Regions from separate parts of the Paenarthrobacter sp. FR1 genome, predicted to be linked through region 1. Evidence: riboswitches for the same ligand, from Rfam matches in the RefSeq annotation. Region 1 holds a riboswitch; each other region holds the start of a gene.
The links. Region 1 has a riboswitch for S-adenosylmethionine ahead of ACR30Z_RS01090 (aminotransferase class V-fold PLP-dependent enzyme). Riboswitches for the same ligand answer to the same signal wherever they lie in the genome.
Positions count from the first base shown of each region.

Region 2: another riboswitch for S-adenosylmethionine. It lies ahead of ACR30Z_RS16035 (DUF1737 domain-containing protein); the one in region 1 lies ahead of ACR30Z_RS01090 (aminotransferase class V-fold PLP-dependent enzyme).
Region 3: another riboswitch for S-adenosylmethionine. It lies ahead of metX (homoserine O-acetyltransferase MetX); the one in region 1 lies ahead of ACR30Z_RS01090 (aminotransferase class V-fold PLP-dependent enzyme).
Region 4: another riboswitch for S-adenosylmethionine. It lies ahead of ACR30Z_RS05125 (hypothetical protein); the one in region 1 lies ahead of ACR30Z_RS01090 (aminotransferase class V-fold PLP-dependent enzyme).

Region 1 covers NZ_JBPFSF010000001.1:230,058-235,410, reverse strand. Annotated here, with positions in the region: gene ACR30Z_RS01100 (metal-dependent transcriptional regulator) at 1-406, opposite strand, end outside; gene ACR30Z_RS01095 (class I SAM-dependent methyltransferase) at 416-1,240, opposite strand; gene ACR30Z_RS01090 (aminotransferase class V-fold PLP-dependent enzyme) at 1,357-2,766, opposite strand; SAM riboswitch class IV at 2,799-2,912, opposite strand; gene hisN (histidinol-phosphatase) at 3,094-3,906, opposite strand; gene rsgA (ribosome small subunit-dependent GTPase A) at 3,961-5,076, opposite strand; gene aroA (3-phosphoshikimate 1-carboxyvinyltransferase) at 5,079-5,353, opposite strand, start outside.
Region 2 covers NZ_JBPFSF010000008.1:118,475-123,827, forward strand. Annotated here, with positions in the region: gene ACR30Z_RS16020 (aromatic amino acid ammonia-lyase) at 1-673, opposite strand, end outside; gene ACR30Z_RS16025 (NtaA/DmoA family FMN-dependent monooxygenase) at 673-2,001, opposite strand; gene ACR30Z_RS16030 (SulP family inorganic anion transporter) at 2,131-3,834, shown strand; SAM riboswitch class IV at 3,921-4,032, shown strand; gene ACR30Z_RS16035 (DUF1737 domain-containing protein) at 4,046-4,312, shown strand; gene ACR30Z_RS16040 (rhodanese-like domain-containing protein) at 4,309-4,719, shown strand; gene ACR30Z_RS16045 (O-succinylhomoserine sulfhydrylase) at 4,720-5,353, shown strand, end outside.
Region 3 covers NZ_JBPFSF010000012.1:83,436-88,788, forward strand. Annotated here, with positions in the region: gene ACR30Z_RS19715 (CPBP family intramembrane glutamic endopeptidase) at 1-679, shown strand, start outside; gene ACR30Z_RS19720 (VOC family protein) at 813-1,451, opposite strand; gene ACR30Z_RS19725 (bifunctional o-acetylhomoserine/o-acetylserine sulfhydrylase) at 1,642-2,982, shown strand; SAM riboswitch class IV at 3,156-3,272, shown strand; gene metX (homoserine O-acetyltransferase MetX) at 3,287-4,408, shown strand; gene ACR30Z_RS19735 (hypothetical protein) at 4,412-4,822, opposite strand; gene ACR30Z_RS19740 (winged helix DNA-binding domain-containing protein) at 4,941-5,353, opposite strand, start outside.
Region 4 covers NZ_JBPFSF010000002.1:89,781-95,133, forward strand. Annotated here, with positions in the region: gene ACR30Z_RS05105 (matrixin family metalloprotease) at 1-645, opposite strand, end outside; gene ACR30Z_RS05110 (matrixin family metalloprotease) at 713-1,606, opposite strand; gene ACR30Z_RS05115 (VIT1/CCC1 transporter family protein) at 1,692-2,849, opposite strand; gene ACR30Z_RS05120 (hypothetical protein) at 3,088-3,279, shown strand; gene ACR30Z_RS05125 (hypothetical protein) at 3,276-3,611, opposite strand; SAM riboswitch class IV at 3,628-3,747, opposite strand; gene ACR30Z_RS05130 (sodium:solute symporter) at 3,891-5,353, opposite strand, start outside.

The DNA.
Region 1 (5,353 bases):
GAATCGGGTCCCCGTGCGGGTCGCGGACCGGATGGCCCAGCTTGGCGGACATGCGTTCGATGAAGGTATCTGACACCGCATGTTCCAGCATTTCGGCCTCGTCGTGGACTTCGTCCCAGCTGTAGCCGAGTTCATCCACCAAGTACGTCTCGATGAGACGGTGCCGGCGCACCATGGACAAGGCCAGGCGCATGCCTTCGGGCGTCAGCCTGATGGCGCTGTACGGCTGGTGGTCAACCAGACCTTGGTCCTTGAGCTTGCGGACCATTTCCGACACCGACGAATTGGCGACGCCGAGTCGCTGGGCAAGCTGGGAGGACGTAATCGGCTTGTCTTGCCACTCCGTGTAGGAGTAGATGACCTTGACGTAGTCCTCAATCGAGGAGGAGGGCGTACTGGTCTTCACACACCAAGCCTACCGTGGCGTGGCAGGGTGGATCTTGAACGCCCGCCACGTCTGCGTCATGTACGGCACCTGGACTGTTTCGCCCGGTGTGTGCCCGAGGTGGTCGTAAAGGTACCACTCGAGATTGCCCATGACTTTCGCCCGGGTGGCCTCGTTGGCACGGAGGTAGTAGCTGCGGGACTTGGTCAGTTCCATGATGTCTTCCGGCGACAAAGTGTCCTGCCACAGGGTGAGGTGGCTTTCCAATCCTTCGAACTCCGGTCCGATGACTGGCCGGAAGCCCGGTTTATGCACGTCTCCTGCGTGCATAATGCGGGAAAGGCGATGAACCCACGGAACAGCTGTATCCAACTGGTTCCAGACCAGGCCCAAGACCCCGTGAGGCCGTAGGATCCGGGCGATTTCCGTGCTCGCTGCGAGCGGCTCGCACCAGTGCCACGCCTGGGCAACGCTGACGACGTCGAATGCTGAGTCCGCCAGCCCTGTTGCCTCGGCTGTTCCCTCCAGCGCGTTGACGCGGGGGTAGGCCTTTCGCAGTTGCTCCAGCATGTCCGTGGAAGGATCGACGGCGGCCACCTCAAGTCCGTGGCCGACCAAGAGCGCGGTGAACTTGCCGGTGCCTGCGCCCAGGTCCGCGGCTGCAGTGGCTCCGTCGGGAAGGATCCAGTTCAGCGAGTCCAACGGATAGCCTGGCCGCACGCGATCGTAGTGCTCCCCGCCGTCCTGGAAACTCCGGCCGAGTTCCTGCCGGCGGGTGGCGTGGAGTTTGGGACCACGCGGTCCAGCGGGTCCGGGAATGCCGGCGGCACCGCTGGCGGCGCCCGGGGAACGCAGGGACACGCGGAACTCCTTCACAGGGTGGCCAAAAGGTACCCTACGAATTTACCGCAGCAGCTGGAATCGTTGGGGCTCGGTTCCTTTAGTCCACAGTCTTTTAATCCACAGTCCTTCTAATCCACAGTGCAGGGAGCAGCGCCTGCCGTGCCGGGAGTGTTCGGTGCCCACTCAGGGTAGCTGCGGTGGTCGTTGGCAGGCACCCACCGGCCCTCGTCCACCACATAGTCCCAACCAAGTCCGTCCCGCTTCAGTCCTTCGATGCCGGCCAGCAGCCTCGTGGCGTCCTCCAACCGGGAGCCGACGCCGAAGCTGGCACGCAGGGAACCGGAAGGGAGCCCAAGCCGCTTCAGGAGGGGATGGGCGCAGAAGCGGCCATCGCGCAGGCCTACGCCGTGTTCTGCCGCCAAGTAGGCGGCGACCAAACCGGCGTCGAATCCTTCCACGGAGAAGTTGACCACGCCGATGGTGTCCTCGGAGTCGCTGAAGATCCGGTGGACTGTTACGCCGTCGATCGCTTCGAGGCCTTCCACCAGGTAGGAACGGATAGCAGCCTCGTGGGCGTGCCAGGCTTCCTGGTCCAGTCCTGCGAGGACCTGCGTGGCACGCGCCAGGGTTGCCGCTCCCAGGACGTTGGGGGAGCCGCCCTCATGCCGTGCAGGGCCAGTGGCCCAGCTGACCGAATCCAGGCGGGCCTCGCGAACCGCGCCGCCGCCTGCCAGGTGGGGAATGCCGGAGTCCAGCCAATCCGGGCGACCCACCACGACGCCGGCGCCGAACGGGGCGTAGAGCTTGTGTCCGGAGAACACAAGGTAATCGACGTCTGCCTCCGCGATGTTGATCCGTCGGTGCGGTGCCAACTGGGCGGCATCCACCACGATCCGTGCACCGTGCTCGTGGGCAAGGGACGCAAGCTGGGCGATGGGAAGGATCTCGCCGGTCACGTTCGAGGCGCCGGTGACGGCGAGCAGGCTGACTCCACCCTGGGCAAGTTCCGCGCGGAGCTTGTCCAGCGTGGCAGCCAAGGTTGTGGCGGCGACAACGCTGCGGTGCGGGACTCCCTGCCAAGGGAGCAGGTTGGCATGGTGTTCGATGTCCAGGTAAAGGACCTCCCCGACGGGTTGGCCGTCCGTGTGCGGGAGGCATCCAGCCAGGAGGTTCAGCGAGTCCGTGGTGTTCCGCGTGAAGATTACGGAGTCGTCTGCCCGACCGCCGACGAATTCACGGACGATGTTCCGCGAATTCTCGTACACCGAGGTGCTGATCTGTGAGGCGTAGCCCGCACCTCGGTGGACACTTGCGTAGTAAGGAAGGATCTCGTTGAGGTGCGCCGAGACAATAGTCAACGCAGGAGCCGATGCCCCGTAGTCAAGGTTGGCGTAGCGGACGTGCCCGCCTTGAATCAGCGGCGCCTGCAACTCCGCGCCGGTGACAGCGGCAAGGGGGCGTGCGGCAGCTCCTGCCTCTGCCGTGGTTTCTGCAGCGAAGGACGGAATGATGTTGGAGTCGAGCGTGACAGTGCTCATGGGACCTCACTCAAGAGGGACCCCCATAGGGGGATCCGCGCTTGCCGCATCCGTTCCGGACCGGCCGGGTCGTCACCCGGGGCACCCCACCGCGAATGGAGGGTTGCCGGCCAGCAAACCGGGGTTTAGCGCTGGCACTCGTGACCTGTAAAAAAGGCTACGGCACGTCCGGCGGGCCATCCAAAGCCGCTGCCGATTATTAAGGCCTTTGTTACGTTGAATGCGAATCACCCCACTGACCGAATAAAAAACGGCGGACGGCCACAAAAGGGGCCATCCGCCGTCGAAAATTCCGATACCCGCCGTGTGGGGGGAGGTGGGGACAAATCAGAGAAGGTCGTCCAAGCCGGGGTTGAGACGCTTGAGGACCTCAGAGTGCAGGATCGAGTTGGTAGCCAGCGCGTTGCCGCCAAACGGGCCGTCTTCGCCTTCCAGCGACGTGAAGCGCCCACCGGCTTCGGTGACAATGGGAACCAAGGCTGCCATGTCGTAGAGGTTCAGTTCAGGTTCGCAAGCAATATCCACTGCGCCCTCAGCCACCAGGCAGTAGGACCAGAAATCGCCGTAGGCGCGTGTCCGCCAGACATCCTCCGTGAGGCCCATGAATTCGTCGAGGTTGCCGCGTTCCTTCCATCCGGACAGGCTGGAATATGACATGGAGGCATCGGCCAGCCGCGTAACGTTGGAAACTTTGAGCCGGGTCGCGGAAGCAAGGGATCGGCCCATGTAGGCACCCATGTCCTTGGCGGCCCACCACCGCTTGCCCAAGGCGGGTGCACTCACGACGCCAACCACGGGTTCCCCTTCATCCACCAGTGCGATCAACGTTGCCCACACGGGAACGCCGCGGACGAAGTTCTTGGTCCCGTCGATGGGATCGATAATCCAGCGGCGTGAGCCGTGACCGCTGCTGCCGAACTCTTCGCCGAGAACGGCGTCGCGGGGGCGCGACCGTGACAATTGACCTCGGATGGCTTCTTCGGCGGCCTTGTCGGCATCCGTGACGGGTGTGAGGTCGGGCTTGGTCTCGATCTGGAGGTCCAGCGCCTTGAAGCGATCCATGGTCTGGGCGTCGACGGAATCAGCGAGGACGTGGGCCAGCCGCAGGTCATCGTTGTAGGTGGAAACGGGATGGGTCATGCCACCAAACTATCCTGAAACGTTCGCTCCGGTGGGGACGTGAAGCGGCAAGGATCAGTTGACGGTGCCCAGTTCCTTGGCCTCTTTTGCTTCCAGGCGCGGATCCGCACCCAGCAACCGACGCAGGGATGCCAAGCGGGCCACTCCGGACGGTCCGGCATGGCCTTCATTAACCCAAGGATCCAGCCCGCAGTTGATGGCGGTGGCGTCGTGCTTGCAGCCACGGTCGCAGGACTCCGTGCCAGGCTCAAGATCCGGGAAGGAATGCAGGATCCGGTCGGGGTCCACGTGGGCCAGGCCAAAGGAGCGGATACCCGGTGTGTCGATGATCCAACTGCCCGATGGAGCATCGGCAAGCTTGAGGGCCAGCGCCGATGACGAGGTGTGCCGGCCACGGCCCGTTACTGCATTGACGCCCCCCGTGGCTCGCTCGGCTCCCGTCAGGGCGTTGACCATGGTGGATTTACCCACACCGGAGTGCCCGAGCATGACGGTGACTTTGCCACCAAGGTGGGAGCGGAGCTGGGAGACGGCGTCCCTGTCCAGTCGGGCGGATAATCCGTCATCCGAGCGGGCATCGATGCCACCGGCTTCGGAATCCGCCGTACGGCTGATGATCACGGGGAAGTCCAGGCTGAGGTAGTTGGCGAGCAGCTCGGCCGGATCTTTAACGTCTGCCTTGGTAATGAGCAGCAGCGGCTCGATGCCGGCGTCGTACGCCGCCACCAGAGCACGGTCGATGAATCCCGTGCGCGGTTCAGGGTTGGCTGCTGCCACCACAATGACGAGTTGGTCCGCGTTGGCCACAACCACCCGTTCGATGGGGTCGGTGTCGTCAGCGCTGCGGCGCAGGAGCGTCTTGCGGTCCTCTACGCGGACCAATCTCGCAAGAGTGTCCGGCGACCCCGAAACGTCTCCCACCAACGCCACGAAGTCGCCGGGAACGACGGGGTTGCGCCGCAGTTCACGGGCGCGCGCGGCGATAACGATGCGCTCGTTGGCGGAGTCTTCTCCCACGATTGCCCGGTAGCGTCCGCGGTCCACCGTGATGATCCGTCCAATCACGGCGTCATCATAGCTGGGGCGGTCCTTGGTCCTGGGGCGTGAGCCTTTTTTATTGGGACGGATCCGGACATCGGACTCGTCCCAGGAGCGTGCGTCGCGGCCCATGGTCAGTTGCTGGCCTCGCTGGTGCCGGCCGACTCAAGCATTCGTGCCCACATCTCCGGGAACTCCGGCATGGTCTTGGAAGTGGTAGCGATGTCTTCAACCTGGACACCTTCGACGGCGAGCCCCAGGATGGCGCCGGCCGTAGCCATGCGGTGGTCTGCGTAGCTGTGGACCACGCCGCCGTGCAGGGTTGCCGGGCGGATCACCAGGCCGTCTGCGGTCTCCTCGGCATCTCCGCCGAGGCGGTTGATCTCGGCCACCAGTGCCGCCAGCCTGT
Region 2 (5,353 bases), on a different contig from region 1:
CGTCGGCCAGCTCGCTCAGGTGCTGCAGCCGCAGCAACGCCAGGGTTCCGGCACCTACCGAGTAGGCGTTGGCGCTCACCAGGGCGAGGGCCTCTCCGGGTGCGAGAACCAAGGGCTGGAGCCCTGCATCGGCCAGCGCCTTGGCGCCCGATACCAGCGTTCCGGACGCGTCTAATGCTTGGCCTTCACCGATGGCAACAGCGGCGACGGCGGCAAGCTGGGTCAGGTCCGATGAGCCCACCGAGCCTTCGCGCGGGATGGCGGGAATGACGCCACGGTTGAGCAGTTCGACATAGAAAAGGGCGGTCTCCGGGCGCACCCCCGAGCCCCCGCGGCTGAATCCGATGAGCCGGGCGAGGATCACTGCACGGGCAGCGGCGCGGTCCAGGTACGAGCCGACTCCGCTGTTGTGATACCTGACCACTTGGACTTGGTACGCCAGGAGGGACTTCTCCTCCACAGCGGTGTCCCGGCCGGAGCCGAGCAGGGTGTTGAGTCCGTAGACCCGTTGCCCGGAGGCAGCAGCCTTCTCCACGACCGCCCGGGATCGGTCGATCAGAGACAACGCATCTTGGTTGAGTTTCACGTGAAACGACGGATCAGATGCCGTCAAAGCCACGTCCACGGCGCGCACCGGCGCCGTACCAATCGTCAACGGCTCAGCAGAAGCCATCAGAAGTCCAGAAGGTTCTGGCGGAACCCACCGTTGCCGTAACTCGTCCTCAACAGGCCGCGGCGCCGCAGTTCGGGCGTGAGCTTGTCCAGCACACTGTGCACCGTCACCGGGTCGACGAAGCCGGAGAAGAGGAAGCCGTCGCCCCCTACGGCCGCGCCGGTTTCCTCCAGATAGTCGGCGATCTCGCCCACCGTGCCGATGATCGAGTCTCCGGCCCCGCCACTGCGTGCCTGCAGGATCTGGCGCAGCGTGGAACCGGGAGGCGCGGCCTTGGCGAAGTGTTCCAACGTGCCTTGGTTGCTGTTGGTGCTCAGCTCGGGAAGCGGGGCATCGAGGTCGAACCGCTTGAAGTCGATCACGGACAGGTAGGAGATGGAGTTGAGCTGGCTGTCGATATCGCGCTGGGTGAGTTCACGGCGCTGCGCCCGTAGCTCCTCCGCCTCTGCAGTAGAACCAACAACGGTGGGCTTCAGCACGAAAAGTACCTTCACGTCGTCGGGGTTCCTCCCGGCCTTGGCAGCCTCGGCGCGGATCGAATCCCGGTAGGCCTTCATGCCGTCAACGCCGCGGGCGAGCGCAATTGCCACATCAGCGTGACCGCCGGCGAACGCTTTGCCTCGGGGAGAGGCGCCGGCTTGGACCAGCACGGGCTCCTCGGGCAGCGGTGCCGTGTTCAGTGGACCACGAACCTTGAAGAAGTCGCCTTCGTGGTTGATCGGATGCACCTTGGTATGGTCCGCGAACACGCCGGCGGCAACATCCTCAAGCACAGCGCCAGGTTCCCAGCTCCGCCACAGGCGCGTGACGACGTCGACGAACTCTTCAGCCTTCTCATACCGGAGGTCGTGTTCAATCTGCTGGTCCAGTCCGTAGTTCTGGGCGGCGAGGTCGCTGCCGGAAGTGACCACGTTCCAGCCAAGCTGGCCCTCCGAGAAGTGCTGAAGGGTAGCGAGCAGCCGGGCCGCTGTGAACGGCGGATAGAACGAGGCACTGACGGTAGGAACAATTCCCAAGTGCTCCGTGGCAGACAGAAGGTATGGGACCAACGCGAGCGGATCATGCTTCGGGGCGAAGGACGCGTGGGCCAGCGAAACCTCGGCGGTGCCGCCATAAGTGTCCGGGACGGTCAGGGAATCCTCGATGATGAACAGGTCCAGTCCGGATCGCTCAAACGCGCGCACGGCTTCCTGGTACAGGGCGGGTTTCTTCCAGTCGTAGCCCAGGGCGTAACCGGGAGTCCCCCACCCTTGGACTCCGAAACCGTGGCCCACGAACCAACCAAAATGCAGCATGGGCTTGAGTGTAGAACTGCTCTGTCCGTTCACCGCGACCTGATTTCATGCGAAGTTACAGGGGGTCGTACTGCGTCAATTATGCTCCCGCGGCGTCACAAAAGAAGGGGCTGGGCGTTGCTCCGGGTTCCGCAAACAGCCCCCATCCGGAATGATCGCTGTATGAGTGCGCCAACCGCCCGCCGATCCGCCAAGGACCGGCTGTCCGGCGTCTGGGCGCTCAAGGGATACAAGCGCGAATGGCTCCGGCACGACGTCGTGGCGGGTGCTGCCCTGTTCGCCTTGCTGGTCCCGGCAGGCATGGCGTACGCGCAGGCTGCCGGGCTGCCGCCTGTCACCGGGCTTTACGCAACGGTGGTCCCCTTGCTGGTTTACGCCGTCGTCGGGCCTTCCCGCATCCTGGTCCTCGGCCCCGACTCCGCCCTCGCCCCGCTGATCGCAGCGGCGGTCATCCCGCTGGCGGCGGGGAGCAGCGAGAAATCCGTGGCATTGGCGGGGCTCTTGGCCGTGCTGGTAGGGGTGATCATGCTGGCGGGTTCCGCGCTGAAGCTGGGGACCATCACCGGCCTGCTCTCCAAGCCCATCCGGCTGGGGTACCTGAACGGCATCGCGCTGCTGGTAGCCCTCTCGCAGCTGCCGGCCTTCCTGGGGATAGAGGCCGACGGCGACATCTGGCAGAAGCTGGCGAAGGTCACCACCGGGATACTCACGGGCGGTGTCAACGTCGCCGCGCTGCTGCTGGGGGTTGGTTCGTTGGCGCTCATTTGGATCCCGAAACTCCTGAAGTGGAAGGTGCCGGGCGTGCTTTTTGCCGTGGTTGGCTCGTGCGTTGCCACCGCGGTTTTGGGTTTGCACCACCACGTCAAGGTCACCGGAATCTTGCCGCAGGGCCTGCCCATGCCCGCGCTCGGCGGGCTTGGCTGGGCCGATGCCCTCACCCTGCTGCCCGCCGCCGCCGGCATTGCCCTCATGGCCTTCGCGGACACCGGCGTCCTGTCCCAAACACTGGCGGCAAAGGAAGGCAAGAGAGTGTCCGGGAACAGGGAGATGGCGGCGCTCGGTGCGGCCAATGCTGCGACGGGGCTGTTGGGTGGCTTCCCCGTTTCCGGAAGCACCTCCAGGACCCCAGTGGCCGTGGATGCGGGTGCCAAATCCCAAATGACCGGTGTGGTGGGGTCGGTGCTGGTGCTGGCCTTCATGCTCCTGGCCCCCGGCGTCACTGAGTACTTGCCGTCCGCAACGTTGGCCGCCGTCGTGATCGCTGCGGCCATCGCCCTCGCGGATCCGGCCGGCGTCAGGCGGCTCCTCAGCCTGAGCCGCAGCGAGTCCGTGGTGATGCTCGCAGCGTTCCTCGGCGTCCTGACCGTCGGTGTCCTGCAGGGAATCGTGGTGGCCATCGCCTTGGCACTTCTGGACTTTGTTCGCCGGGCCTGGGATCCGTACCGCACCGAGCTTGGCGCAGAGGAAGGCCTCCCCGGCTATCACGATCTCGAGAGGCACCCCGACGGCGAGCGTGTTCCCGGGCTCCTGATCCTGCGTTTTGATGCCCCGCTCTTCTTCGGCAACGGTCAGGTTCTGGCGGAGTTTGTCCGGGAGCAGCTGGATGAGGCGCCGGACGAAACGTCAGACGACATTTCCCACGTGATTCTCGCCGCCGAACCCATCACCGGGATCGACACCACGGCGTTGGATGACCTGGTCACCCTGGATGAATGGCTTGCCAGAAAGGGCGTGGACCTGGTGTTCGCCGAGCTCAAAGGGCCTGTCAAGGACAAACTGCTCCACCTCGGTACTGCGGCCCGTTTCACGCCCGACCATTTCTTCCCCACCATCGGCGCCGCAGTGCGCGCGCTCAGGCGCGAATAGCTCCGGCACCTCCGATTACGCAACATGACGAGCCCGCAGCCACCCGCAAGTGCAGGCCGATGCCCGTGGATGTTACGTTTTTCTTGAGTAATGAGTACCAGCGCAAAGCCCTGACTTGCTGGTCGGCAACCCTCTCTCCGGCGGGGTGCCTCAGGTGACTACTCGGCGTATCGACAACTCGAACTGCAAGCGTGACTGAGGAGCACCAGCAATGCCTGAACCCACTGAAGAAAAACTCTCTTACCGCCTGATTACGGGCCCGGACAATCGTGATTTTTGCGAGCGTATCCACAACTCCCTCGCCGAGGGCTATGTGCTCCATGGCAGCCCGGCAGCCACGTTCAACGGAACGGACGTCATCGTCGCGCAGGCCATCGTGCTGCCCGCAGCCATCGCCAACGCCGATGCGGCCGTCGCCAACGCCGTTGACCAGCTGGAGAACTACGACGACGAAGAAGCATTCGAGGGCCACGCATGAGCTACGCAGGTGACCTGACCCCGCAGGACGCGTGGGCGAAGCTTGAAGAAGGCGCCATCCTGGTGGATGTCCGTACCGAGGGCGAATGGGCCCACATCGGCATCCCGGACACCAAAGCCACCGAGAACGATCCCCTGTTCATCCAGTGGAACCTCGCAGGCGGGGTTCCGAACTCCCGCTTCATCGAGGACCTGCAGCTGCAAGCCCCCGAGGGCGACGACGTTGAACTGGTCTTCCTGTGCCGCTCCGGGCAGCGTTCCATTTCCGCTGCCATCGCCGCAACGCAGGCCGGCTTCACCGCCTACAACGTCCTTGAGGGTTTTGAAGGCGAACCGGACCGTTACGGCGAGCGAACTGTGAATGGTTGGAAGAACCGTGGCCTGCCGACGAACCTGGGGACCGAGTAAGTGACTTTCAATCCCGACGCCGCCGGCTGGAGCCCAGACACCCAGGCCGTCCGAGGTGGCCTTGACCGCACCAATTTCCAGGAAACGGCCGAGCCTGTTTTCCTGAACTCCGGCTTCGTTTACGAATCCGCCGCAGCCGCCGAACGCGCCTTCACCGGCGAGGACGAACGCTTTGTCTACTCTCGTTACGGCAACCCCTCCGTGGCAACCTTCCAAGAGCGACTCCGGCTGCTCGAAGGAACCGAAGCGTGCTTTGCAACGGCCTCGGGCATGTCTGCGGTCTTCACCGCCTTGGGTGCGCTGCTGGCTGCCGGCGACCGCGTCGTTGCTGCGCGCTCCCTCTTCGGCTCCTGCTTTGTGATCCTCAACGAAATCCTGCCGCGCTGGGGTGTTGAGACCGTATTCGTGGATGGCCCGGACCTGGAGCAGTGGCGTGAGGCCCTCTCCGAACCGACCACTGCGGTGTTCTTCGAGTCTCCCTCCAACCCCATGCAGGAAATCGTGGACATCGCCGCCGTGAGCCAACTGGCGCATGCCGCCGGAGCGACCGTCGTCGTCGACAATGTCTTTGCCACTCCCCTGCTGCAGCGCTGCGGCGAGCTGGGTGCGGACGTGATCGTGTATTCGGGCACCA
Region 3 (5,353 bases), on a different contig from region 1:
GCTCGACAAGATGACGCGGGCGCCGTTGGCAGACGCAACGTCTACCCTGAACAGGTCCCAGAGCACCCGGGAGTACTTCGACCTCACGTACCAGCTGTTGGACATCGTGTTCGCCCTGGTGCCAGTTGCCTTGGTGTTTTATTTCCTGTCCACGCATGTCCAGGCAAACCGGAACGGCGACAGCGGTTCAGCATTCGCCCGGCTCGGCTTCAACTTTGCCCGGCCCGGCAAGGACCTGCTCCAGGGCCTGGGCCTGGCGGCGCTCATCGGCATACCGTCCCTTGGCCTCTATGCGGCGGGCAGGGCGCTCGGGATCACCACTGCGATTGTCCCCAGCGGCCTGGACGCCTACTGGTGGACCGTGCCGGTGCTGATTCTCTCCGCCATGCGCCACGCGATCGTGGAAGAAGTGATCGTGGTGGGGTATCTCATGGACCGGTTCGGGAAGTTCGGATGGAGCATGCCCGTGGCCATTGTGGTCAGTGCGGTCCTGCGGGGGAGCTACCACCTGTACCAAGGGTTCGGGCCGTTCATTGGCAATGTGGTGATGGGCTTGGTGTTCGCCTGGATCTACACCAAGACGAAACGCGTGATGCCGCTGGTGATTGCCCACGCGTTGCTGGACATTGTGGCGTTCGTCGGATTCAGCCTGTTCGGCAAGGCGATGGGCCTGGGATAACGGCGGAAGGACTGCCGTTAAAAGTATCCGGCCGCCATCGGTGGGTGACGTCATTGGCACCCGCTGATGGCGGCCGAAGCTTTACCCGGGCACGGTTGTCCAGGGCCGGGACGAGCCCGGATCAAAGGAGTGGTCAGATGGTGACAGCTCCGGAGGCGGTTTCGAACGTGACTGCCAGGATGCCCGGGGTGCCGTGCGGAGCCATCCACTGGACCGCAACGTCCTCGAGCGGCTTCTCCACCGGTTCGCCCAACCATTCGGTCACGCGTTCAGCGGAGCCCGCGATGGTGAGGCTGGACATCTTGACGTCGCTCTCGTAGACCTTGGACGGGTGCAGTGAGGGGTCACCTTCCCATTTGAGAAGGTACGGCACCTGGGGATCGGCGATCAGGCCGAGAATGCCAATCTGCTGCCACACCAACTCACGGCCGTCAGGGAATTTGCGGTTGCCGGGGACCGCGGCGCGGCCGAGGCGATCCTCAAACGGAGCGAGGTCGTCAACTGCCACGCACCAGCCCATCCAACCGCCGCCGGCGGCCGAGCGTGCCCGGACGGCCTGGCCAAAGGGTGCTTTGTCGGAAGCGGGGTGGTCCAGGACCTCCACGACTTCCAGGTATTTGTTATCCGCAAGGGGAATGATCATGTTCCGGGTACCGAAGCGCGGGTGCACTCCGCCCCGGACAGCGTCCACTCCCAATGCCGCGGAAATTCGTTCGGTAGTGGCCAAAAGGCCATCTCGTTCACAGGCGTAAGAGACGTGATCCATGCGCATGGCTTCATCTTGGCACTTTGTGATCGGGGTCTCAGCTAAGTCAAGCCTAACTAAGGTGGGATGTTGCGCGACGCGTCATGGAGGGACGCGAAAAGACCGAAAGATTCCGACGACGTCACAAAGCTGTCTTAGCGTCCGGACACTTCCTAGACTGGCCGCAGCTCACGTCTCACTAAAACCCGCCGATCATATGCGCCACGAACAGGAGAACTCCATGTCCCAAGGATGGTCTTTCGAAACCCGCCAGATCCACGCAGGCCAGGAACCGGACGCTGCCACGGGAGCGCGGTCACTGCCGATCTACCAAACCACGTCCTTTGTGTTCCCGAGCGCGGAGAGCGCCGCCAACCGGTTCGCACTCGCTGAGCTCGCGCCGATCTACACGCGGATCGGCAACCCGACGCAGGATGCAGTGGAGCAGCGCGTGGCCAGCCTCGAAGGTGGTCTGGGCGCCCTCCTGCTCAGTTCGGGACAGGCTGCGGAGACGTTCGCCATCCTGAACATCGCGGAGGCCGGGGACCACATCGTGGCCAGCCCCAGCCTCTACGGCGGAACGTACAACCTGCTGGCGCACACCCTCAAGAAGTTCGGGATCGCCGTCACCTTCGTGGAGGACCCGGACAACCTGGACCAGTGGCGTGACGCCGTCCAGCCCAACACCAAGCTGTTCTTCGGCGAGGTCGTCTCCAACCCGCGCCAGGACGTGCTGGACATTGAGGGCATCGCCCGCGTCGCACACGAGTCCGGAGTTCCCCTCATTGTCGACAACACACTGTCCACTCCGTATCTGATTCGTCCCATCGAGTGGGGTGCCGACATTGTGGTCCACTCCGCCACCAAGTACCTCGGCGGCCACGGTTCGGCGATCGCGGGCGTGATTGTGGATTCCGGCAACTTCGATTTCGGCAAGGACCCGGAGCGGTTCCCCGGCTTCAACACCCCGGACCCCAGCTACAACGGGCTCGTTTACGCCCGCGACCTGGGCAAGGACGGCGCGCTCGGTGCCAACCTTTCCTACATCCTGAAGGCCCGCGTCCAGTTGCTCCGGGACCTTGGCTCGGCGGTGTCTCCGTTCAATGCCTTCCTCATCGCCCAGGGCCTGGAGACCTTGAGCCTGCGCGTGGAACGTCACGTTGCCAACGCCACCAAGGTGGCGGAGTGGCTTGAAGCCCACCACGACGTCGAATCGGTCGCCTATGCGGGCCTGCCGTCGAGCCCCTGGTACGACCGTGGCCGGAAGTATGGTCCCAACGGCACCGGCGCCATCGTTGCGTTCAACATCAAGGGCGGAGTGGAGGCCGGCAAGCGCTTCGTTGACGGACTGGAGTTGCACTCCCATGTTGCCAACATCGGCGATGTCCGCTCCCTGGTCATCCACCCGGCGTCCACTACGCACAGCCAGCTCACGGTCGAGCAGCAGATCGCCGCAGGGGTGAATCCTGGCCTGGTGCGTTTGTCCGTGGGCATCGAGCACGTCGATGACATCATCGCTGACCTCGAAGCAGGGTTCCGGGCGGCCAAGGGCGCCTGACACCACGTTTCGGGCCTGGCCTGACAGCTTCCGTGGGCTGCCGTCCGCGCCGACGAATATTCGCCGGGCGGCAGTCCAAGGTGCATGTTGGTGAACGAAGTAGCCCCAAATCGTCACACTGTTGTCATATTCTTCGCCAGAACCGCCCTGTTTTTCCTAGACTCTTCGTATTAGGTCATGAGTGCCAGCACACAGCCCCGGCTTGCTGGCCGGCAACCCTCCTCCGCGGCGGGGTGCCCCGGGTGAAGACCTGGCCTGTTCGCACGCAAGGCGACAGGCAAGCGCGAGGATAGGTGTCAAAGGAATGACCATTACTGCCACAGCCATTTCCACTTCGGAAGAACACGACGGAACGGTCAAGTACGCCGGCATAGGGCCGCTGGAACTTGAAGCAGGGGGCTTCCTGCCGAATGTCGTGCTGGGTTATGAAACGTGGGGCCGACTGAACGCGGATGCTTCCAATGCAGTGCTGATCCAGCATGCGCTGACCGGCAGCACGCATGTTGCCCGTGGAGCCACAGACGAAGAAGGCTGGTGGGAGCAGCTCGTTGGACCGGGTGCCACTATCGACACAGACCGGTTCTTCGTAGTCTCCATCAACATCGTGGGCGGCTGCTACGGAAGCACCGGCCCGTCCTCCGAGGCGCCGGACGGCAAGCCCTGGGGTTCCCGGTTCCCGCTGATCACCCTGCGCGACAGCACTGAGGCTGAAGCGCGGCTCGCCGATGCCTTGGGCATCGACGCCTGGCACGCTGTGCTGGGCGGTTCCATGGGCGGAGCCAGGGCCCTTGAGTGGGCTGTGACGTTCCCCGAACGGGTGAAGCGCTGCGCCGTCATTTCCGTGGGCGCCTACAGCACTGCCGAGCAGATTGCTTTCGCCCAGGCCCAGACCCTGGCCATCCGGCAGGATCCGCACTTCAACAACGGTGATTACTACGGTGGCACTGCCCCCGAGCACGGGCTGGCTTTGGCCCGACGGATCGCCCATATCACCTACCGCTCGGCGCTGGAATTGGACTTCCGTTTCGGCAGGGAAGCCCAGCACCAGGAGACACCGCTCGCCGCTGCCGTTCTGGGGGAGCGCGGCCGATACCAAGTGGAAAGCTACCTGGACCACCAGGGAACCAAGCTGGTGCGACGCTTCGACGCCAACAGCTACATCGCCATCACCGAGGCCCTGATGTCGCACGACGTCACCCGTGGCCGTGGCTCGCTCCATGAGTCACTGTCCCGGGCCACAGCGGAATTCTTCGTGGCGGCCGTGGACAGCGACAGGCTCTACTTCCCGGCCCAGTCGCGGGAGCTGGCTGCTGCGCTGCCGGGGGACGTCCCGGTCCACGTCATTGAGGCCCCGATTGGACACGACGGCTTCCTCACGGAAATCGGGCAGCTCTCGGCACAGCTTCGACAGGCTTTTTTCGCCTAGGCCTCAGCCGTTCATGATCTCGCCGCGCTGCTTCATGTAATCCTCCATGGCGATCTCGCCGTTGCTGAATTTGGCATCAAGCTCGGCCAGTCGCTTTGCCCGATACCCTTGCGGCTCGTTGCTGGGGAACGGCGCGGGGGAGGAGGGGGCCGACGGCGGTCCGGCCTGGGGCGTCACATCCGCAGGTCGGATGACGGTTGGCTCGGATGGGTACCCGGGGTGGTTTTGCCCAGGATAGTTCGGATCAGGGTAGCCCTGGGGCGGGTAGGCCGGGCCAGGCAAATTCTGCTGCGGGTATCCATGGCCGCGGAAGTTCCCATCCTGGAGCCGACGCGCCTTGGACCGGTTGTACATGCGGATCCCCAAGGGAATCAGCCACGAGCAGACGATGATCCAGAAGATCAGATTGTTCACAGTGCAGGCCTCCTAGGTCTTCTCCCAGCTTAGCCCTGCATCTGGAATCAACCCCGGCACCTGAAATCAACCCTGGCACCTGAAATCAACCCCGGCATCTGAAATCAACCCTGCGCCGTCACACCAGCTTGGTATCCATGTCCAGGAATCGTCCGTAGCGGTCCCCCTCGGCCTCCACGGCAAGCTGCTCTTCCGGCGTTGCCGGACGGTTCATGCGGACATCGAGTTCGCACACGCCACCGGAGAATCCATGGCGCCACCAACCAGCCAGCCTGCCGTCCAGCAGGACCACGTGCATGGGTCCGTTGTCCTCTGGGAAGTAGGGCGCTGTTCCGCCAAGGTAGTGCCGGGACTGGGAATAGCCCATGACGTATTCGTCATAGCACTGGATGAGGTCCACCCGGGGGAGCTCTGAACCTTCGGCCGGCTCAGCTGCCTTGCCCAGTTCCTCCAGTTCCTCCAGCTCCCCAGCAGCCAGTTGGAAGTCCAGGCCATCAAGATGTGCGGACTCCAAAGCTCCGGGTGACAGTT
Region 4 (5,353 bases), on a different contig from region 1:
TCGATCCCCGTATCTGTCGGGTTGATAGCCGGACCTGTTGGTGGAGGGCACCTCGGACGTGGGTCCGTCATAGATGAACCTCAACCCCGTGGCCACGCTGGCCCGCCTGATGGCTTCGTCCACCAGGGGCTGCCATGACGGGGGAGCCAGATCCGAATTCACGACGTAGTGGATGGGCCTGCAAGGCGAGTACGCCAGCGGGGTTCCATCTTCCTTGACGGCAAGGAACTTGTACGAGCCACTGGTCCGGTTCAAAGGTGCCGGGGTTCCCAGTGGCGCGTCAGCTTCTTCAAGTCCGGGCAAGGGGTCCTGGCGCTGGCCGAACGGCACCAGCCCAGGCCGGGCCGGCTGGCTCTGTGCGGCCGATGATCCGGACATAAATTGTTGCAGTTCACCGCTGAAGTAGGCTCCGGCGCAGACCAGGCCAAGGATTCCCAGCAGGAACACGATGGCTGCGATGCTGCTGTGCTTGATGGGCTCCCGGGTGGGCGGGGGATCCGGTGGACGGGGGACGGCAGGCAGGTAATGAGGCCGAGGGGGATCAGGGTCTGGCCACTTGGACGACCCATAAGGTTCCATGGAACCCCCTGACGTGGCGGCTGCGACGGGAGGTGGGGCGCCGCCGTCGGCCGTATTCGCCAGCATAGGTCCGTCGCCGCTGCGAGTCCATGGCGCAACTGCTGGAAGGTGGGACTACCGGAAAGGGACGCGCCTAGATGTCTTTGCGGCAGGGCGCCGCGGAGAGGAGGTGCAGGCCGTTCAGGTCTCCCGCAGCGAGTCCGTCCGGCGCGCCAATTTCCGGATACATGAGTTGGACGGGGTCATCCACATGGTCCAATCCCATGACGTGTCCTAGCTCGTGCTGGATGACTGCCAGGACGTAGTCGGCGCCTTCCTCGTTGGCGAGCAACTCGGCCACCTGCGGGGTGTCGAGTTCCAGGCTGCCGCTGATGTAGCTTTTGGGCCCGTTGTTGAGGGAGTACATGGTGCTGCCGCCGGTACCGATCACCGAGTCGGCCAGCGCCGGGACTGCTTCCGGCGTGGTCCAGGAAATCAGCAACGGAGCCCAGCGGTCGCCGTACTTGGACGGTTGGTACGGCTCGCGCCTGTCCACGGGCAGCTCGTCCGTGGTGCCGTCGTCAACAAACTGGATTCCCGAAGCGGCGGAGACGTTGGCGATCGCCGTGGCCAGCAGGGCATCTGAACCTTCGGGCGCGGACGCTTTGTTCACCACGTAGTGAAGCGGCCGGCAAGGGGAGTACCCCACGGGAGTGCCGTCGTCGTTCGTGGCCAGGAACTTGTACGAATCGTTGGTTACCGTGGGAGCGGGCGGTGAGGCCAACGGGGCATCGGCTTCCTCCAGGCCCGGGGGTGGGGCGTCAGTGGCGCGCGCAGGTACCGGTTGGGGCTGCCCGCCCTGCGGGAGGCCCGGCGCGCTGACGCCCGGGAAGAGTGCGGTGATGCGAGGGTCGCCGTGCAGGAAACCGCTCACCAGGACGGCGATCACCGCAGCGATGCCGGCCATGAGGACGCCGCGGAGGACGCGCCAAGCGAATCCTGTGCGCCGGTGCTTTGGCGCACGCGTTGCTTCCCGCTCCGAGTCCACGGTTCTCCATTCCTCATGCCCCGGTCACGCGGGGCAGCGCGGAGGACGAACCAACATTACGGTCTGCGGACTGAGCCGACCAAACTCAGACGATTGCTGCGCCGAACGCCAGCCCAAGCCCATACGTGGCAGCGGCGGCTCCCAGCCCAATGGCCAGCTGCCGCAACCCGCGGCTCAGCGGTGAAGTTCCGGACAACAAGCCAACGACGGCGCCGGTCGCCAGCAGCGCGATTCCCACCAGAACGCCTGCCACCAGCAAGGCGGCCACACCCGTCATGCCGAAAATGAAGGGAAGGATGGGCACAATGGCGCCCGAGGCAAAGAAGCAGAAGCTGGACAGCGCAGCGCCCCACGCCGAGCCCACGGATTCGTGCTCATCGGCAGGCGGCTTCTCGGGCTGCAGGGAGAGGCTCGGGTCGCAGTCGCAGCTGAACAAGCCCATGCGCTCCGCGGCTCGGTGTTCGGCGGCTTCCCGGGTCATGCCGCGGGCCAGGTACACCAGGACCAGTTCGTTGTGTTCGATGTCCAGGGACGGCGCAGCCGTAAGAGTGGCCTGCGTGGGCAACGTGGCGTTCAGCAATTCCCTCTGCGAGCGGACGGAAACGTACTCGCCGGCGCCCATGGACAATGCACCCGCCAGGAGTCCTGCCACGCCACTCATGAGGACTACGGGGCTGGGTACGCCGGTTGCGGCCATGCCCATGACCAGCGACAGGTTGCTCACCAGGCCGTCGTTGGCACCGAAGACAGCTGCCCGGAAGGTGCCGGACAATCTGTTGCGTCCACGCGTGGCCAGGCCCCGGACTACTTCCTCATGGATTTGCTCATCGGCCACCATGGCCGGGGTTGCGGCAGGCTCGGTGCCGTAAGGGGAGCGGCCTTCGGCGCGCTGGGCCAACGCGAGGACAAAGACGGAGCCGAAGTTCCGGGCCAGGAACCCCAGGAATTGGCTGCGCGCAGAAGCTGCCTTGGGCATCCCGGCGTGTTCCCCCAGGAGCTTGAGCCAGTGGGCCTCGTGCCTGCCTTCGGCCTCGGCCAAGGCAAGCAGGATCTGGCGTTCTTCGCCGTCACGTCGCTGGGCGAGTTCGCGGTACACGGCGGCCTCGGCGCGCTCATCGGCAAGGTACTGCCGCCAGCGCCTGATGTCCGATGCCGTTGGTGAAGCTGCGGTGTTTTCGGGGGCTGCCGATTCAGGGGTGGGGTCCGGAGCGGGGCTCGACGAGTTATGGGATTCCTGGTGCATCTGCACTTTGTCTCCTGTGCTGGGTGGGGTAGTTACGGCCCCATTGCACGCCCCACACTACCGCTTATTGACGGGGATTTTCGGCTGGTATTCCTTAGCTGGAATGTTCGGTGCACCGTAATTTCAACCCCTCCTTGACCCTCGCGTGGGCCGGTGCTCAGATGGAAGGACAGGGGCGGGGACCCTCCCCGCAATCGGTTATCGGGCTTTCACCGGCCCACGAGACGGAGGTTGCACCATGGACACCACCGAATCACACGCCAAGCACCCGGAACGGACAACCATCGAGTCAGACCCGGCCTACGACTACGCCGAAGACCAGGAAGTAGATGAAGCCTGGGTGGAGGAAGTGGACGCCCCCGAAGACGACGAACGTGTGGTCCCGCTCGATGAAACCGAGGAATTCCGTGAGGAGGACGAGGAAATCTAGGCCTGACCGTCCTGGCGGAAGATGAAGTGCCGTTGCTGGCCTTCGCGTTTACCGACCGCGGCCACGGTCACCGTCAGCGTCCCTGACGCCTCACACCATTGTGTTGGTCGTACTGCCTGGGCAAGCGCCCGGGCGATGAGTCGTGCCTCCGGATGCCGGAACCGTGCCGTGCCCAGCTTGGACAGGATCGTCACCGTGCCGAGGTAAAGGTCGACGGCGGGAATCACCGTAACGGAGCGGGCGGCAGTTTGGGGTTGGGTGCCTTGGGCTTGGGCTTGGGCGTTGTGGGTTTGGGCGCTGTGGGTTTGGGCGGGATCGCCTTGGTACGGCAAGGGACTGCTCCTTGGGAGAGTGCTCTTGCCCGCTCGGTTGTCTCTGGTCCGGGGCGGGCCGCTTCCTCATCCGAACCACCCGTGAACATGGGGTTGGTGTGTGGCCAGTCGGAGCTTGGCACCACATCTCTTGAAGCTGGCACCACCCTACCCGACATTGCCTTACCCGACACATCCTTGTCGGATACATCGTTTCGTTGCCGGAAACAGCGCAACGGCGGCGCTGCCCCGGAAAGGGGGAGCGCCGCCGTCGACCATTGCTCGGTTCTTGATACCCGACTAGGAGGCGGGTGTGGTGAGCTCTTCCTCAGCCACGCGGGTGCCGGCCACGCGGTCGGTCCAAGCCTTCATGACTGCCGGATCGGTGGGCTTGCTCGCCAGCGAGACCACAATGTACACCAACGCCGAAGCGATCAAACCGAAGTAGATGGGCTCGTTGGCGTAGATGCCGTCGAGGGGAACCTCGGCATTGATCTCGAGGATGATCATGGTGCCGAGGGTTATCACTGAACCGGCCGCCATGGACCATGCTGCGGCGATGCCTGTTCCGCGCTTCCACACCAGGCCGCCGATGATGGCTACCAGCAGGCCACCCACCAGGATGTCGTAGGCGATGGTCAACGCGGCCACAACGTCCTTGGTGGAGATGGCGATGATGATGGCCACGATCCCCAGTCCCAGGACCCAGTAGCGGTTGGCCTTGACGTCGTGCTCCGGGTTGTCGGAATCGGACGTGTCCACCTTCTTGCCGAACCAGCTGGCAACGAAGGGCATGACGTCTGCACGGGCCACCGTGGCGGCAGCAATGAGCGCGCCGGAAGCCGTGGACATCATGGCGGCGACCGCAGCTGCGAGCACCAGGCCGCCGATGCCGATGGGCAGGAGGCGGGTAGCAACCTCTGCGTACACGTCGTCCTTCGCAGCGATCTCGACACCGGAGAGGGCAACGCTGGCGGCCATGCCGATCAGCGCACCGGCGAAACCGTAGAGGATGCAGTAGACGCCTGCAGTAGCGCCACCCCAACGGGCAACGGTGGGGGTCTTGGCGGTGAAGACACGCTGCCAAATGTCCTGGCCGATCAGGAGGCCAAGCGTGTACACCACGAAGTAGGTGATGATCGTCTGGAGGCCGATGCCGCCAATGTCAAAGAAGCTTTCGTCGACGCGGGCGCGGATACCGTCCAGGCCACCGGCAGCGTTCAGGGCGAACGGGAGCATCAGGAAGAAGATACCAACGGTCTTGATGACGAACTGGACCTGGTCGGCCAGGGTGATGGACCACATGCCGCCAATGGTGGAGTAGACCAGGACGATCGCGCCGCCGATCGCGATGGCGAGCCAGCGCTCCCAGCCGAAGAGGACCACGAAGATGGTGGCGTAGGCGCCCGTGGAGGTGGCGCACAGCATCAGCGTGTAGGCCAGCATGACGATGCCCGAGGTCTGCGTTGCCGTGCTGCCATAGCGAAGGGTCAGCATCTGCGAGACGGTGTAGATCTTAAGTTTCTGAATGGTCCCGGCAAACAGGAGGCTAAGGAGCAGCACACCGGATCCGATGGCCACAACCAGCCACATGCCTGAAATGCCGAACTTATAACCGAGGCCTACGCCGCCCACGGTGGATGCTCCACCGAGGACCACTGCAGCCATGGTTCCGGTGTAGAGGAACGGTCCCAGGCGGCGGCCGGCCACCAGGAAGTCGCTGTTGTTCTTGGTGCGGGACTTGCCCCACCAGCCGAATGCCA